DNA from 4 places in the Kitasatospora sp. NPDC043950 genome. Region 2 is predicted to be linked to each of the others. Evidence: riboswitches for the same ligand, from Rfam matches in the RefSeq annotation. Region 2 holds a riboswitch; each other region holds the start of a gene.
The links. Region 2 has a riboswitch for cyclic di-AMP ahead of AC07BF_RS32485 (C40 family peptidase). Riboswitches for the same ligand answer to the same signal wherever they lie in the genome.

Region 1 (4,362 bases), on a different contig from region 2:
AGTGGATGTCCCAGCACCTCAAGGTCCCGAACCAGGCTGCCTGAGCAGGCCGCCCGAGCAGACTGTCTGAGCAGGCAGTCTGCTCAGACGGTCTGAGTAAGCCGACGGACAGCGAGGGGGCGCGGGAGCGGTGAGGCTCAGGCCACCCGCTCCAGCGTCCCGGTGTGCAGCTCGCCGACCCGGCCGCCCTCGCCCTCGTACGTCCAGAAGGCGCGCACCGTCAGCCGGCCGAGGTCCATCACGTGGCTGACGGTGATCCCGCTCTCCTCGGTCCAGCTGATGAAGTAGATCTCCGGCGCCACCTCGGCGACGTGCAGCCGCACGTCCTCCCACTGGCCCGCCGACTCGCCGAGGCCCTCCCAGCGCAGCCGCCTGCCGTCGGCCGAGTAGGTGTTGCGGAAGGCCGCGCCGTTGTCGGCCCGGAAGAGGTAGGTGCGGCCGGCGAAGGCGGGCAGGGGCGCGGTCATGGTGGGGCGGTACCTCGTTCCTGTGGGGCCGTGCACGGCGGTCTTGTGCACTGCGGAAGATGTCGGACCTCCAATTTATCCGACCCGGTGAGCCGGGTGGGCGCACCCGTGGACGGTGCGCCACGGCACCGGCCGCCACCGCGCAGGCCGGCGCGGTGTGCGGCGGGCACCTGGGCGCCCGCCGGCGGCCGGTCCTACCGTCCACCCCCATGAGACGCACCCCCACCCCCATGCGGCACACCCCCACCGCCGTCAGACGCACCCCCACCGCGTTGTCCGCCCTCCTGCTCACCCTCGCCGCGCTGCTCCTCGGCACCCCCACTCCCGCCCAGGCCACCGCCGCCCAGACCGTCACTTCCCAGACCACCGCCCAGGCGGCCACCGCCCCGCTCACCCTCGAAGCCGCCTTCCCCGCCCCCGGCAACGGCTGGGCCAAGGTCGAGCGCTACCTCGACACCACCCCCGGCTTCCGCACCGAGCAGTACCCGGCCGACGGCCGCGGCGACCAGGACGGCGCCCGCCGGACGTACTTCGGCGGCACCGGCCAGCCCTCCTCCAGCCGCTTCCTGCTGTACTCGGCGACCGGCTGGGACACCGGTAGCCGTCCGACCCCCGTGCTGCTGGTCCACGGCGCCAACGACAACGCCGACCGCGCCTGGGCGAACCCGGGGGAGAGCGGCACCTGCGGTGCCTCCGCCTGCCCGTCCACCGGCCTCGCCCAGTACCTCGCCGGCACCGGCCACCGGGTGTTCGCCATCGGCTTCGCCCACAAGCAGGGCGACAACCTGTTCCAGGCGCAGGCCGTCGGCGACGCCGTCGCGCTGATCCGGGCCCGCCTCGGCGTCCCGCAGGTGGACGTGGTGGCCTGGAGCAAGGGCGAGGTCGCCGCCCGGGCGTACGTGTCCTCGGTGCGCCCGTCCTGGGGGCGGGCCTACGCGGGCGACGTGCGCCGCCTGATCACCCTCGGGGGCCCGAACGGCGGGCTCGACTACGTGTACGCGCACGGCTGGTCGTTCGACCTCGCGAGCTGGCCGGCCTGCGGCGGCACCGCCAACGCGCCGTCCCCGCACCTCTACATGACCTGCTACGGCACCTACACGGCGCAGCCCTGCCTCGGCGTGCTGCCCACCGGCGGCTACGACTGCTACCCGGGCCAGCGCCAGCTGCTCGCCCGCTGGGACGGCCGGTACGGGGTGGACGGCACCGCCCAGGACTGGTGGACCACCTACTACGGCGGCCAGGGCTTCTACACCTCCGGCCAGGGCATCCAGGCGGCGATCGACGCCGGTTCGCTGATCGCGCCGCTGCAACAGGCGGGCGTCCCCGCGTCGGTGCGCACCTATCTGCTCGCGGGCGGGTCCGCCGACATCCCGGGCGTGCTCAACGAGAACCGGGGGCCCAGCGACGGCATCGTGTTCACCGCGAGCGCCCTGGACACCACCGGCATCGCGACGATCGGCGGCACCCGGCTGCTCACCGGCCTCAACCACCTGGAACTCGCCTGGGCACCGGAGGCCGAGAGCCAGGTCGACAACTGGCTCGCTTGACCCGTGGACCGCCGATTCGCCGATTCGCCGATTCGTCGTTCGGCAGCTCGACGGCTCCGCTGATCCGTCCCAACTGATCCACCACGCAGCGTCGTTGATCGACACCGCTGTGACCTGTGCGACAACCGGCCCGAGCAGGTTGTCCGTTCACGGACGGCCCGCCTAGCCTGCAACCGTCGTCCGCCCTCGCGGACCCCCGCCGCCGGGACGCCGAGTCCTGTCCACCCGCCGGCCGGCAACCGAGCACCACAGCGGACGGGAGCGGGGGAACCAAGGTCAGCGCCCGGCCCGTACGCTCCCGCGTGCGGGCCGTGGCTAGGGGTGAAGCCGCTTCCACCGGCGGCCGGGCTGCCTCAGCCCGAATCCGACAGCTCACCTCGCAGGCGTCGCAGAGGACACTGCCATGCACCAGCCTGCCCGGCGCCGCGCGCCGCGCCACGCCCGTCCCTCCCACCGGGGCCGCAACGCCGCCCTCGCCGTCACCGGAGCGCTCGCCGTCACCGGCGCCGGACTGCTCGGCCTGCCGGCCGTCTCCGGCGCCCAGGCCGCCACCGCCCCGACCGTCACCCAGGACCGGCTCGCCCCGGCGACCATGGTCGCCAACCAGGCCGCCACCGCCTCGCTGACCCTCCACTCCTCGGCCTGCTTCACCGCGAAGACCGTCGGCGTGGGCGTCCGGAACGCGGCCGGTGCGAACCTCGACTTCCCGGGCAACGCCTCCAATGTGCAGATCTGCCCGAGCGGCCTGTCCTTCACCAGCGGCGCACGCGCCCTGCCGGCCGGGACGTGCACCCAGTTCGGCTTCTGGCAGGACCTCGGCGGGGCCTGGCACAACCTGGCCTCGCAGCAGCTGGTGGTCTCCAGCACCCCGGCGCCGACTCCGCCCCCGACCCCGACGCCCACCACGAAGCCGACTCCCGCCCCGACCCCGACTCCCGCCCCGACCCCGACTCCCGCCCCGACCCCGACGGCGACCCCCACCGCGAAGCCGACCCCGACGAGCAGCCCGAGCCCGAGCAGCCCGAGCGCCACCGCCAGCCCGTCGGCCGGCACCCCCGTATCCCCGGTCGCCGGCAAGTCGCTGACCTGGTCCGACGAGTTCAACGGCCCGATCAGCTGGGGCTCGCGCTGGGTCGGCGACAAGAGCACCGCGTACAAGTACGGAAACCACAACCCGGACGACAACAAGCTCGACCTGCTGAACAAGAACAACGTCAGCGTCGCGAACGGGGTCGCCACCTTCACCGCTGCGCCCGGCACCACCACGCTGGAGAACGGCAAGCAGGCCTGGAACACCGGCTTCCTGACCACCGAGGGCTCCAGCGAGGGCTTCCAGGTCAGGACCGGCGACTACGCCGAGACCCGGGTCAAGCTGCCGTCCGGCTCCGGCGCCTGGCCGGCCTTCTGGACCTGGAAGAACGGCAACGGGGAGGTCGACTCCTTCGAGTACCACCCCGACAACCCGAACCTGCTGGAGCTGACCAACCACGTCAACCCCGGCAACCCCAAGTACTACACCGACGCCGGTGCCGTCGCGAAGGACCAGTGGGTGACCATCGGCACCTATTACGGCGCCACCTCGGTGGACTGGTACGTCAACGGCGCCAAGGTGTTCTCGGACGGCAAGGGCGTCGGCGCCAACTGGTCGGCGTACCTGATCCTCAACCTGTCGGTCGGCGCGGGGAAGTACCACCCGGCGCCGCAGGGCACCGCCCCGATCACCTTCGCCGCCGACTACGTCCGCGTGTACCGGTAGGGCCTTCGGGGCTTCCGGGTCAGGAACCGGGAGCCGTCTCGACCACCGTGATGTCGAACGGCTGCCGGTTGTTCCCCTCGTCCGGGTCGTCCACGCCGCGCACCGCGACCGAGCCGCCGGTGAGCTTGCCGATCCGCAGGTCCGGGGAGAGGCGCACCGGTACCAGCGCGGTCGCGCTGCGCAGCGGGGGCAGTCCGGCCGGGAAGACACAGCGCACCTGCCGGCCGTTGAGCCGCACCTCGCAGTCCTCGGGGAAGTACGGGCCCACTGGGGAGACCCCGGGAGGCAGCGTCACCAGCACGGTGAACGGTGCGGCGGTGGTGTCCGGGCCGCGGTTGGCGATGAAGGCGTGGACGGTGGTGGTGCCGCCGGGCGGGGCGGCGTCCGGGTCGAGCCGGACCACCTCCAGATCGGAGCGGGACGCCGTGGGGGCTGCCGTGTCCACCGCCGGCCGGGGCTCGGGCCGCCGCAGCGCCCAGGACGGGCCGGCGGTCAGCGTCGCCACCGAACAGCCGGCCGCCATCGCGGCGACGAGCGAGGCCGCGCGGAATCCGCGGAGCCTGCTGGCCTGCCCGGACCCGCCCCGCCTGGA
Region 2 (4,362 bases):
GGGGTGCGGGTGCGGTTCAGCCGGACCGGCGAGACCGCGGACGAGCTGATCCGCCGTCTGGTGCGGGCCGAGCCGCAGGGTCGTCCGGTGGTGGTGGTGTCCACCGACCGGGAGGTCGCGGAGGGCGTGCGGAAGGCTGGCGCGCGCCCCGTGGCTTCCGTTCTGCTGCTGAACCGGCTGGCGCGGCCCTGACGGCTGCCGCGGCGGGATGACGCCTGGTCAGCGCCCGGTTTGCGGCGGTGTGCACATCCAGTGAAGCCTGCGGGGGAAGTGGAGTTCACGCCTTCGGGGGAGTGGCAAAACCCGTGGATCTTCCCTAGGGTGTGGCGTCAAACCTATTTTCCGGATTCTCACCTGATCGGGTGAGGCCGATGGAAGAAGGAGCAATTCCCTTGGCCTCCCACCGCCGTCCCAAGCAGCCGAGCCGCGCCCGGGTCTCCGTGCTCACCGCTGCCGCGGCGACCGCGGTCGCCCTCTCCGCGCAGGTCGCCGCGCACGCCGCGCCCCAGCCGAGCAAGAGCGACGTCAAGGCGCAGATCGACCAGCTCCAGCAGGACCAGGAGCAGGCGGCGGAGAAGTACAACGGCGCCAAGGAGCGGGCCGACCAGCTCCGCAAGCAGTCCGACCAACTGCAGGACAAGGTGGCCCGCAGCCAGGACGAGATGACCCAGCTCCAGACCGGCCTGGCCGGCGTGGCGGGCGAGCAGTACCGCACCGGCGGCATCGACCCGTCCGTCCAGCTGATGCTCTCCTCGGACCCGTCGGGCTACCTGGAGAAGGCGTCCAGCGCCCAGCAGGCCAGCGCCAGCGAGTCGGAGGCGCTCAAGGGACTGCTGGACCAGCAGCGCCGGCTGGACCAGGAGAAGTCCGAGGCCGCCGCCGTCCTGGCCTCGCTCGACTCCACCACCAAGGACCTGAACCAGGCCAAGACGGACGTCAACCAGAAGCTGAAGGCCGCGCAGGACCTGCTGAACTCGCTCAGCGCCTCCGACCGCGCCGCGCTGCGGGCCCAGCAGCAGCAGGACGACCGCGCCTCGCGCGGCAGCGACCGTGCCGACCTCGGCAGCCTCCCGCAGGCCGGCGGCTACGCGGGCGTGGCCGTGGCCAAGGCGATGAGCAAGCAGGGCTCGCCGTACGTGTGGGGCGCCACCGGCTCGACCACCTTCGACTGCTCGGGCCTGATGGTCTGGGCGTACGGCCAGGCCGGCGTCTCGCTGCCGCGCACCTCGCAGGAGCAGGGCAACGTCGGCACCAGGGTCTCGCTGGACCAGGCCCAGCCGGGCGACCTGGTCATCTACGGCGCCGACCGGCACCACGTCGGGATGTACATCGGCAACGGCATGGTGGTGCACGCGCCGCACACCGGCGACGTGGTGAAGGTGATGAAGGTCGACGCGATGCCGATCAACACGATCCGCCGGGTCTGACGGCCCGACACGCCCGAAGGGCCCCGTCCGGGCCTGTGATCCACGCCACCCTCCGACCGGGGGTGGCGTTCGGGTTTTGTCCGCAGCGCGAGTCCCCGGTGAAGAGTGATCAGCTTTGCGTACGACGGTGATCACTATGTGTCATATTCACAAAAGAACTTTGGTCTTCTTCCGTCTTTTTTCTGACAAGGATTTGAACGGATCACGGTTCAGTTACTAGGGTCGTGCCCCGAACCACCGCACTCCCGATCGCCCAGCCAGGGTGACGGCGGTGGTTTCCGTCGAGTTCGTGACGCAGCGGGGCGGGCCCAGTGCCTGCCCGACGGGGAGCCCAGCAGTCGGGGGTGCTGTCGAACGGAGCCGGGGAACCACGTTCCTCCGGGGTGAATCGGCGCCAGGTCGGCCGGTGGAACGGCCGTGAGGCGTCGTAGGGCACGCTTCCGGCCCGAACCCGTCAGCTCACCCGGTAGACGGCGTAGGAAGAAGGAGTCCGCCTTCGTGGCGTCCCATCGTCGTCCCAAGCCCGCCAGTCGCACCCGGGTCTCGATCCTGACCGGCTTCGCCGCGGCGGCCGTCGCGCTGTCCGCGCAGTCCGGCGCCCACGCCGACCCGCAGCCGACCAAGGACCAGGTCAAGGAGCAGGTCGACCAGCTCAACGAGCAGGCCGAGGTCGCGACCGAGAAGCTCAACGCCGCCCAGGAGAAGCAGCAGCAGCTGCAGAAGCAGGTCACCGACCTGCAGGACCAGGTGGCGCGGCAGCAGGGGCAGGTGACCGACCTCCAGGGCGGCCTGGCCGAGATCGCCGGCGAGCAGTACCGCAACGGCGGCATATCCCAGACCGTCCAGCTGATGTTCTCCGCCAGCCCGGACACCTTCCTGAGCCAGGCCGACACGCTGAACCAGGCCGGCGGCACCCAGAAGGGCCAGCTCAAGCAGCTCCAGGACGAGCAGCGCAAGCTCGACCAGGTGCGCTCCGAGGCCCAGGGCAAGCTCGCCGAGATGGAGACCACCACCCAGCAGCTGAAGAGCGCCAAGGACGAGGTCCAGGGCAAGCTCAAGGCCGCGCAGGACCTCTTCAACACCCTGTCCGAGCAGGAGCGCCAGGCGATCCGCGCGGCCGAGGAGAAGGCCGCCGCCGAGGCCAAGTCGAAGGCCGACGCCGCCGCGAAGGCCGCCCAGCAGCAGGCGGCGGCCCAGCAGGCCGCCGACCGCTCCTCCCGCGACAACAGCCGCACCGACCTGAGCGCGTCGCAGGCCCCCGCCGCGCCGGTCACCAAGCCGAGCGCCGGCAGCTCGCGCGGCGCCGCGGCGCTGTCCATCGCCGCCTCCAAGATCGGCAGCCCGTACGTCTACGGCGCCTCCGGCCCCGGCTCCTTCGACTGCTCGGGCCTGATGGTCTGGGCGTTCAACCAGGTCGACGTCTCGCTGCCGCGCACCTCGCAGGAGCAGGCCCACGCCGGTACCCGGATCGGCACCGACCTCTCCCAGGCCCAGCCCGGCGACCTGCTGATCTTCTACGGGGACGCCCACCACGTCGGCATCTACGCGGGCAACGGCCAGGTGCTGCACGCGCCCAAGCCGGGCGCGTCGGTCCGCTACGAGGCCGTCGGCAACATGCCGCTGACCTCCATCGTGCGGGTCTGATCCCCGCTCAGGCCCTCCCAGGCCCGGCCTTCCACCACGGAAGGCCGGGCCTGCGGCTTTTCCGGCGCATCGGACTGATGTCCGATTGCGGGTCAAATATTCGGGTTGGCAGGGGTTTGGACTCGGTTGCCCGGACTCGCTAACGTCTGCCACCGGACTCCGCTTCCAGGGCCGCCCGCGTTGGGGCGGCGGCGGGGCCCACCGCCGGATCGGAGCCGCTGCCGCCATGCCCGTGCACCGTCGTTCCCAACTGCTCGCCCGTGCGCTGGTGCTGACCGCGGCCGCCGCCACCGCCCTGGGTGTGACGACGGGCGGCAGCGCCCAGGCCGCCCCCGCCGCGCCGGACACGCCCACCCGCAAGGACGTCAAGGCGCAGGTGGAGCAGCTCTACGGCGAGGCCGAGCAGGCGTCCGAGAAGTACAACGCCGCCCAGGAGGCGCAGCAGCGGCTCCAGGGCGAGACGACCGTCCTCCAGGGCGAGATCGCCGTCGCCCAGGACCAGCTCAACCAGCTGCGCGGCGACCTCGCCACCGTGGCCGGCGCCGAGTACCGCGGCGGCGGCATGGCCCAGACCGTCCAGCTGATGCTCTCCACCGACCCGGAGGGCTACCTGTCCCGGGCCCGCACTCTCGACCAGGCCGCCGAGCGGCAGCAGGAGACCCTGCACGAACTGGCCACCCGCCAGCGCCGGCTCGACCAGCGCCGCACCGAGACCGCCGGCAAGCTCGCCGAACTCGACCAGGCCCGTCGCTCGCTCGCCGACAGCAAGCAGCAGATCCAGCAGCGGCTCACCGAGGCCCAGCGGCTGCTCAACAGCCTGGGCGTCGCCGAGCGGGCCCGGATGGCCGCCCAGGACGCCCGGGAGGCCGAGCAGCGCGCCACCCGGGGCACCGACCGGCTGGACCTCGGCACGGCCCCGCCCGCCTCCGAGCGCGGGGCGGCCGCGCTGGCGGCCGCGGTGCGGATGATCGGCTCGCCCTACCTCTACGGATCCACCGGGCCCCGCGCCTTCGACTGCTCCGGTCTGATGTACTACAGCTGGCGGCAGGCCGGAGTGACCCTGCCGCGCACCTCGCAGGCCCAGGCGTACGCCGGGCAGCGGGTCAGCCTCTCCGAAGCGCGGCCGGGAGACCTGGTGATCTTCTACCGGGACATGCACCACGTCGGGATGTACGCCGGCGGCGGGGTGATCGTGCACGCCCCCTACCCGGGCGCCAAGGTCCGCTACGAGAGCGTCAACGCGATGCCGGTCGCGGGGGTGGTCCGGCTCTGAGCCCGGCACCGTCCGACC
Region 3 (4,362 bases), on a different contig from region 2:
GGACCGTGACTACGGCGCGACTCTCAGACATCGCGGCGCAGGCGGGGGTCAGCGAAGCCACCGTCTCCCGCGTACTCAACGGCAAGGCGAACGTCTCCGCCGCCACCCGGCAGACCGTGCTGGCGGCGCTCGACGTGCTCGGCTACGAGCGGCCGACCCGACTGCGCCAGCGCAGCGCCGGCCTGATCGGGCTGATCACGCCGGAGCTGAGCAACCCGATCTTCCCCGCACTGGCCCAGGTGATCGAGCAGGTGCTCAGCCGGCACGGGTACACCCCGGTGCTGTGCACCCAGACACCGGGCGGGTCCACCGAGGACGAACTGGTCGAGATGCTGGTCGACCGGGGCGTGGCGGGCATCGTCTTCGTCTCCGGGCTGCACGCCGACTCCACCGCCGACCACGACCGCTACGCCCGGCTGACCGGGCGAGGGGTGCCGTTCGTGCTGATCAACGGCTACAGCGAGCGGATCGACGCGCCGTTCATCTCGCCGGACGACCGGGCCGCGATGTGGATGGCCGTCCAGCACCTGGCCGAACTCGGGCACGAGCGGATCGGGCTGGCGGTCGGGCAGCGGCGGTACGTGCCGGTGCTGCGCAAGATCGAGGGCTTCACGGCGGCGATGCGCGAGGTGCTGGGACGGAGCCAGGAGGAGGCCGAGGAACTCGTCCACCACACGCTGTTCAGCGTGGAGGGCGGGCACGCGGCGGCCGGCGCGCTGCTGGACAAGGGCTGCACGGCGATCGTCTGCGGCAGCGACATGATGGCGCTCGGGGCGATCCGGGCGGTGCGGCAGCGTGGGCTGTCGGTGCCGCACGACGTCTCGGTGGTCGGCTTCGACGACTCGCCGCTGATCGCCTTCACCGAGCCGCCGCTGACCACGATCCGCCAGCCGGTCGAGGCGATGGCGACCGCGGCGGTGGACGCGCTGCTGGAGGAGGTCGGCGGAAACGCCGTCCAGCGCGGGGAGTTCATGTTCCAGCCGGAGCTGGTCATGCGTGGGTCCACGGGGGCCTGCGCGCGCTGAGGACGGTCAACGGACGGGCCCCGGAGAGCAGTTGCTCTCCGGGGCCCGTTGTGTGCCGCCCGGGTGCCGGGTCAGCCGTCAGTTGTCGGCTGTCACCCGTCGGTCGTGCTCAGACCCGGCCGGCGAAGTCCGGCGCCCAGTTGGCGACGGTCTGCAGGCGCACGCCCGAGCTCGGGTTGGCGGCCTCGACGTACTGGCCGCCGCCGATGTAGATCGCGACGTGGTAGACGCCGGAGTTCTGGCCGTTGTTGGACCAGAACAGCAGGTCGCCCGCCTGCAGGCTGTCCAGCGAGACGCGGGTGCTGGCGGCGGCCTGGTCGGCGGCGACGCGCGGGACGGAGACGCCCGCGGCGCGCAGCGCGGCCTGGGTCAGGCCGGAGCAGTCCCAGCCGCCGTTGCCGGTACCGCCGTAGACGTACGCCTGGCCGACCTTCGACTGGGCGAAGGAGACCGCGGCGGCCATGCTGCCGGTGGCGGCCGGGGTCTGAGCCGGGGTCTGAGCCTGGGCGGCCGGCTTGGAGGCCGGCTTGGAGGCCGGCTTGGAGGCCGGCTTGGTGGCCGGGGCCTGGGGCTGGGCGGCCGGCTTGGCGCTCGCGACAGCGCCGTTGGAGGTCTGGCCGGACTTCTGCGAGCGGTCGAACCAGGTGAAGTCCGAGCCGGACGTGGCCGACGAGCCGGAGCCGGACCGGTCGGCCTGAGCCGACTGCTGGGCCTGGCCGCCGTCCTTGAACGAGAGGCGCTGGCCCGGGTAGATGGAGTCCGGGCCCTCGGTCAGGGTGCCGCGGTTGAGTTCGTACAGCCGCTGCCAGCCGCCCTGGAGGTTGTGCTTGTCGGCGATCGAGGACAGCCAGTCGCCGGAGGCGACGGTGTAGTCGTCGGCCTGGGGCTGGGCGCTGTTCCGGGCCTGGCTCTGGCCCTTCTGGGCCGAGGTGCCGTTGGTGGAGTCGGCGGGGGCCTGCGCCTGGTCCTGGGCCGGTGCGGCCGGCTTGGCGGGCTTCGCGGCCGGGGCCGGGGTCTGGGTCTGCGCGGGCTTGGCGGCCGGGGCGGCCGGCTTCGCGGCGGGCTTGGTGGCGGTCGAACCGGCAGCCGAGCCGGTGGTCGAGCCGGCCGAGGTGTCGACGGCGGCCGGGGTGCCGCCCTTGGTCAGGCCGGCCTGGACCGAGCACACCGGCCAGGCGCCGGGGCCCTGCGAGGCGAGGACCTTCTCGGCGACGGCGATCTGCTGGTCCTTGGTGGCCTGGTTGGCCTGGGGGGCGTAGGCGGTGCCGCCGAAGGCGGCCCAGGTGCTGGAGGTGAACTGCAGGCCGCCGTAGAAGCCGTTGCCGGTGTTGATGCTCCAGTTGCCGGTGCTCTCGCACTGGGCGACCTTGTCCCAGGTGGCGACGGAGGCGGCGGAGGCGGTGCCGGAGGTGAGGCAGGGGATGGTGAGGCCGACGCCCGCGACGCCGACGGCGGCGATCACGCGTCGGGTACGACTGGACAGACGGGTGCCGTTGGTGGGCAGCATGAAGACGCAGTCCTCTCCCACGCCTGCGAGGTGAGCTGTCGGATTCGGGCTGGAGTTGCCCGGCCGCGCTGTGGGCGCGGCTTCACCCCTAGCCCTGGATCGTTCCGGGGAACGGTCCGGGGCGACTTACCTGTGGGTCCCCCGCTCCTGCCGTGGTGCGTTTTCGCGCTGCCAGGACATCCGACGGCAGGACTCGGCGTCGCGGATGAACTGGGTTCGTGTGGCCACGAACGGGGAGCACGTTAAGCAGACTTAAGTTCAAACTGCAAACACCTGTGACGCGCATCACGGTTTGGCGAGAACGGTCGTTCCCCTCACTTGTCATGATCGGAAATGACCGATTTCCGGCAACGCCGCGAAGGGTGCGCGCAACTGTCTGCGTTTCAGGAGGCGGGTGACGGTGGGTCGGGTCGCCCGGGGGCCTGCCCGCCGGGAGAGCGGCGTGTCCGCACTGTGGCCGTCGGGGGGTGCGTCGAGCGATGGTGAACAAATGCGGATAGAACGGACATCACACCTATTCGTCCTTTAACTCCCTTACGGGACAAGCGGGAAGGGCCCGGAACGTAGCCGTTCCGGGCCCTTCACACGTGCGGTGACCGCTACTACTGGCCGGCCGACTCCTCGGCGGCGGCGTGAGCGGCGTGAGCGGCGCGACCACCCCGGCCGGAGTGGTCGGCGTGGGTGCCCTCGGCGGCCTCCGCCGCCTCGGCCTCGGCCCGCGTCAGGGCCTCGGGGGAGGGCGCCGGCAGCGCGGCCAGGTAGGTGGAGGCGATCAGCTGGCCGACCGTCGGGTAGGCGCCCAGCGGCGCCGCGGACGGGCAGCCGGTCTCCTCGGCGGCCGTGGCGAGCAGCTCGGAGTCGGCCTCCGGCCCGATCACCAGCGGGGCCAGCGCCGGGCGCTGGGAGCCGGTCTCCTTGAGGTGGTTGACGGCCGCGGCGACCGAGCCCGGCACGTCGAGCGCGGCGGGCACGACCGGGACGGCCAGCCGGGCCGCCAGCAGGACACCGGTGATGCCGGCAGCGGCAGCGGCCTCCTCGCCGCCGACGGTGGTCAGCACGACGCCGTCCGCGGCGGTCGCGATGGCGAACAGCCGGGCCCGGTCGGCACGCGCCAGGCCGGCCTCGGACAGGCGCACGTGCACGGCCTCGGCGAGCAGCGGGTGCGGGCCGAGCACGTCGGTGACGGGGGCTCCGTACTCGGCGGCGAGGGCGTGGAGTTCGGTCAGGAATCCGTGCGGGCCGGGTACCAGCGGCACCAGGACCGGCGCGGGCAGGCCGGCCTCGGCGGCCATGGCCAGCAGTTCGGCGACGGTGCGGTCGTCGCTGTCGGCGCCCTGGGCGGCTTCGCCCGGGAGGTAGCCGACGGCGGTCTGGATGTCGCCCTGCTCGCTGCGGACGATCGACAGCAGCTCCTCGACGACCGAGCGGGACTCGGGCCCGGCGGTCGCGGGCACGGCGAGCACCAGGGCCGGGGATCCGGCCGGGATCTCGGGGCGCTCGGGGCGACGGTGGCGCCCCCGCGCACGGGAGCCTGGAGTGCGGACGGGCAGTGGCGCGCCCGGGATGGCTGCGGTGCTCATGCCGGAGATCGTAGGACATCGGCCCGTCAGGCCTGCATTCGGCTGCCGTTCGAGTTTCACGTGGTCATGGCGGGTGCGCCGCGCTCCCGTCGTGTCCGTCCGGGCGGTTTGCCCGCAATCCGGACATATCTCACCCAGCCTTCGAGCGATCACCGCTGGTTGCCCTGACGTGTCCGACGGGGCGTCGAGTTGCTTCTGTGGCGCGTGAGATGTCTCACAGCCGGGAGGTCGCCTGACGGAGGGTCACGAA
Region 4 (4,362 bases), on a different contig from region 2:
TCGGTGGTGCGCGGCGAGACGGCGCTGCTGGAGACCGGGATCGAGGAACTCCTGCGCTACGACGGGCCGGTGGAGATGGCGACGTGGCGTTTCGCGACGCGGCCGCTGTCGATCGGCGGGGTGGACATCCCGGTGGGCGATCCGGTGCTGGTGGTGCTGGCCGCGGCGGATCGCGATCCGGCCAGGTTCGCGGACGAGAACACCCTGGACCTGGCCCGCACGGACAATCCGCACCTGGGTTTCGGCCACGGGATCCACTACTGCATCGGCGCCCCGCTGGCCCGCCTGGAGGGGCGGAGCGCACTGGCCACGCTGCTTTCCCGGCTGCCGGACCTGCGGCTCGCGGAAAACCCGGAGAACCTGCGCTGGAGGGGCGGCCTGATCATGCGTGGCCTGCGGGAACTCCCGGTCGAATTCACTCCGGAGACCTGCTCTCCGCACGCGCCGCCGGTCACGCCGACCGACGCCCCGACACGCTGACGGCATGTCTCCGGCGGCCCGTGGAGCCAGGCCTGAACCCGCATTAATCCGGACATACCGCCGCCGTTGGTAGGCGATTGACCACGCGCCGTAATTTGTGTGTGATATCGGTGATATGAGCTTGTTATTGGTCTGATGATCTGTCTACTCTCCCTGGAGTTCGCAGCTGCGGACCTCGTGCGCGGAACGCCGAATCCTGCCCGCCGCGTCACGGGAAACCGACCAGACCCTGGGCAGGGGCGGGGGAACCAGGTTTGTTGCCGTTCCCCGACGGCTTGGGGTGAAGCCGCCCGAGCGGAATCGTTTCCGCTTTCGGCGGCCGGGCCACCTCCCGGTCCGAACCCGACAGCTCACCTCGCAGGCGTGCGGAGAGGGACCTCTTCATGCTGTTCGTTGGAACCGGCCGCCACCGCCGTCGCACCCAGACCGAGAAGGCCATCGCCGTCGCCGGTGTGGCCGGCGTCGGACTCGCGATGCCGCTCCTCACCGCCACCGGCGCCTCCGCCGCCCCGGCCTCCACCTGGGACGCCGTCGCCCAGTGCGAGAGCGGCGGCAACTGGAGCATCAACACCGGCAACGGCTTCTCCGGCGGCCTGCAGTTCACGCCCAGCACCTGGAAGGCGTACGGCGGCACCTCCTACGCCCCGCAGGCCAACCAGGCCAGCAAGGCGCAGCAGATCTCGGTCGCCGAGAAGGTGCTGGCCTCGCAGGGCCCGGGCGCCTGGCCGGTCTGCTCCCAGAAGGCCGGCCTGAGCAAGGGCGGCGCCCCGGCCTCCGTGGACACCTCCACGGACGCCAAGCCCGCCAAGCAGTCCGCCGCCAAGCCGACCCAGCAGGCGCAGGCCCCGAAGCCTGCCCAGCAGCCGGTCAAGCAGGCCGCCCCGAAGCCGGCCGCCCAGCAGCCCGTCCAGCAGGCCCCGCAGCAGACGCAGCCGCAGACCCAGGGCTTCTCCGGCAAGGCCGGCTGGGACGCCGACGCGAAGGTGTACTGGTACCAGAACAACGGCGCCTGGTACTGGACCAGCCACCAGAGCGTCTACCAGCAGTACGCGGGCCAGCCCGCCGCCCAGCCGCAGTACGCGCCCCGCGCCGCGCAGCCCGCGCAGTCCGCCCCGGCCGCGCAGCCCGCCGCCGCGCAGGGCGGTCACGACTACACCGTCCGGGCCGGCGACACGCTGTCGACGATCGCCGCCGCCCAGGGCGTGTCCGGCGGCTGGCAGTCGGTGTACGACGGCAACCGCGGCACCGTCGGCGGCAACCCCAACCTGATCATGCCCGGCCAGGTGCTGCACCTCGGCTGAGCGGCCCGGGCCCTGAACGGCCCGCGCCCTGCGGGCGAAGGGGGACGGGACCTGTCCCCCTTCGCCCGCATTCCCCCGTATTCGCCCGCTTCGATCGGGCAAGCAGGTGAACTACTGGTGGGTAGCCGGGCCACACGCTGAGACGGGACCGAGGCCAGCGCGGCCCCGGGGGCCGGGGCGGTTAGGCTCTGGTCGTAACGACTCCGCAATCGTCCCGCCGGCAGCACCCAACGTCAGCCGGACCCTGCTTCCGCAAGGAGATGCCTCGTGCCGTCCATCGATGTCGTCGTAGCCCGTGAGATCCTCGACTCGCGTGGCAACCCCACGGTCGAGGTCGAGGTCGGCCTCGACGACGGCAGCACCGGCCGTGCCGCTGTCCCGTCGGGTGCCTCCACCGGCGCCTTCGAGGCGCTCGAGCTGCGCGACGGTGACAAGAACCGCTACTTCGGCAAGGGCGTGGAGAAGGCCGTCCTGGCCGTCATCGAGCAGATCGGCCCGGAGCTGGTCGGCTACGACGCCACCGAGCAGCGCCTGATCGACCAGGCCATGCTCGACCTGGACGCCACCCCGGACAAGTCCTCGCTCGGCGCCAACGCGATCCTGGGCGTCTCGCTGGCTGTGGCGCACGCCGCCTCCGAGGCCAGCGACCTGCCGCTGTTCCGCTACCTGGGCGGCCCGAACGCGCACGTGCTGCCCGTTCCGATGATGAACATCCTCAACGGCGGTTCGCACGCGGACTCCAACGTCGACATCCAGGAGTTCATGATCGCCCCGATCGGCGCGGAGTCCTTCTCCGAGGCCGTCCGCTGGGGCGTCGAGGTCTACCACACCCTCAAGGGCGTGCTGAAGGAGCGCGGCCTGTCCACCGGCCTCGGCGACGAGGGCGGCTTCGCGCCGAACCTGGACAGCAACCGCGAGGCCCTGGACCTCATCACCGAGGCCATCCAGAAGGCCGGCTACGTGCCCGGCCGTGACATCGCGCTCGCCCTGGACGTCGCCGCGTCCGAGTTCTACGAGGACGGCGCCTACCAGTTCGAGGGCAAGGCCATCTCCGCCGCCGAGCTCATCGAGTACTACGCCGAGCTGGTCGACGCCTACCCGCTGGTCTCCATCGAGGACCCGCTGGACGAGTCGGACTGGGACGGCTGGAAGGCCATGACCGTCAAGCTGGGCGACAAGGTCCAGCTGGTCGGCGACGACCTGTTCGTCACCAACCCGGCCCGCCTGGCCAGGGGCATCGAGACCGGCACCGCCAACGCGCTGCTGGTGAAGGTGAACCAGATCGGCTCGCTGACCGAGACCCTGGACGCCGTCGAGCTGGCCCAGCGCAACGGCTACCGCTGCATGATGTCGCACCGCTCCGGCGAGACCGAGGACGTCACCATCGCCGACCTGGCCGTCGCCACCAACTGCGGCCAGATCAAGACCGGTGCCCCGGCCCGCTCCGAGCGCGTCGCCAAGTACAACCAGCTGCTGCGCATCGAGGAGATCCTCGACGACGCCGCCGAGTACGCCGGCCGCGGCGCCTTCCCGCGCTTCCGCTCTGCGGAATAGCCAGCACAGCCGCTCCGCGGAGTAGCAAGCACGGCCGCTCCGCGGAGCAGCAGGCTCAGCCGCTCCTCGGAGCGGCGAGCACGGTCGCTCCGCCGACCGGTGAGCACGCCTGACCGGTGCCCCGCCGTTCACCCCGTAGGGTGGACGGCGGGGCACCGTCGCGACCAGGAGGGGAACGGGAGATGGCAGGCTGGAGGATCCCGGGCTTGGCGGCCCGGCCTCGCTTCACGAGCCGGGCGACCGTCCTCGTCCTGGTGCTCTGCTCGCTGGTGGCGATCCTCGCCTACCCGACGCGGCAGTTCATCTCCCAGCGCGCCGAGATCTCCGCCCAGCAGGCGAAGGCCGACCGCTCCCGCCAGCAGGTCGAGCAGCTGCGCCGGGAGAAGGCCCGCTGGCAGGACCCCGAGTACGTCAAGGCGCAGGCCCGTGCCCGGCTGCACTACGCGATGCCGGGGGAGACCCCGTACATCGCGGTGGATCCGGCCGGTCCGGCCGCCGCCCGGCCCTCGGCGTCCGCCTCCGGTGTCGCTGCCGGCGCCGCCCCGGCCGCCTCCGACGGCGCGCCAGGCGGCTCGGCGCGGGCCGCCAAGCCCTGGTACGCCAGCATCTGGGACTCGGTCGACGCCGCCGACACCACCGACGCCGCCGCCCCGGCCCCCGCCTCCCCCCGTCCGCTCCCACCGTCCCCCGCTGGAGACACCTCCCCCCATGACCACTGAGAACCACCCCGCCGTCTCCGACGCCGACGTCGCCGCCATCGCCGCCCAGCTCGGCCGGGTGCCGCGCGGCCTGCGCGGCGTGGCGCACCGCTGCCCCTGCGGCAACCCGGACGTCGTGGAGACGGCCCCCCGACTGCCGGACGGCACGCCGTTCCCGACGCTGTACTACCTGACCTGCCCCAAGGCCGCCTCGCTGATCGGCACCCTGGAGGCGGACGGCGTGATGAAGGAGCAGACCGCCAGGCTCGCCGAGGACCCGGAGCTGGCCGCCGCCTACCAGAAGGCGCACGAGGACTACATCGCCCGGC

Region 1: linked by a shared signal. The riboswitch ahead of AC07BF_RS09870 (glycoside hydrolase family 16 protein) and the one ahead of AC07BF_RS32485 (C40 family peptidase) in region 2 are both predicted to bind cyclic di-AMP.
Region 3: linked by a shared signal. The riboswitch ahead of AC07BF_RS08990 (transglycosylase family protein) and the one ahead of AC07BF_RS32485 (C40 family peptidase) in region 2 are both predicted to bind cyclic di-AMP.
Region 4: linked by a shared signal. The riboswitch ahead of AC07BF_RS33915 (LysM peptidoglycan-binding domain-containing protein) and the one ahead of AC07BF_RS32485 (C40 family peptidase) in region 2 are both predicted to bind cyclic di-AMP.

The regions. Positions count from the first base shown of each region.
Region 1 covers NZ_JBWKER010000011.1:34,230-38,591, reverse strand. The annotation lists gene AC07BF_RS09885 (alpha/beta hydrolase) at 1-44, shown strand, start outside; gene AC07BF_RS09880 (MoaF-related domain-containing protein) at 138-467, opposite strand; gene AC07BF_RS09875 (esterase/lipase family protein) at 677-2,014, shown strand; cyclic di-AMP (ydaO/yuaA leader) riboswitch at 2,249-2,415, shown strand; gene AC07BF_RS09870 (glycoside hydrolase family 16 protein) at 2,418-3,770, shown strand; gene AC07BF_RS09865 (hypothetical protein) at 3,790-4,293, opposite strand.
Region 2 covers NZ_JBWKER010000065.1:15,183-19,544, reverse strand. The annotation lists gene AC07BF_RS32495 (NYN domain-containing protein) at 1-192, shown strand, start outside; gene AC07BF_RS32490 (C40 family peptidase) at 393-1,427, shown strand; cyclic di-AMP (ydaO/yuaA leader) riboswitch at 1,766-1,915, shown strand; gene AC07BF_RS32485 (C40 family peptidase) at 1,926-3,071, shown strand; gene AC07BF_RS32480 (C40 family peptidase) at 3,298-4,344, shown strand.
Region 3 covers NZ_JBWKER010000009.1:159,123-163,484, forward strand. The annotation lists gene AC07BF_RS08985 (LacI family DNA-binding transcriptional regulator) at 6-1,025, shown strand; gene AC07BF_RS08990 (transglycosylase family protein) at 1,135-2,553, opposite strand; cyclic di-AMP (ydaO/yuaA leader) riboswitch at 2,540-2,710, opposite strand; gene AC07BF_RS08995 (hypothetical protein) at 3,135-4,112, opposite strand.
Region 4 covers NZ_JBWKER010000074.1:22,982-27,343, forward strand. The annotation lists gene AC07BF_RS33910 (cytochrome P450 family protein) at 1-480, shown strand, start outside; cyclic di-AMP (ydaO/yuaA leader) riboswitch at 691-858, shown strand; gene AC07BF_RS33915 (LysM peptidoglycan-binding domain-containing protein) at 864-1,781, shown strand; gene eno (phosphopyruvate hydratase) at 2,049-3,335, shown strand; gene AC07BF_RS33925 (FtsB family cell division protein) at 3,542-4,054, shown strand; partial or broken gene AC07BF_RS33930 (DUF501 domain-containing protein) at 4,026-4,362, shown strand, end outside.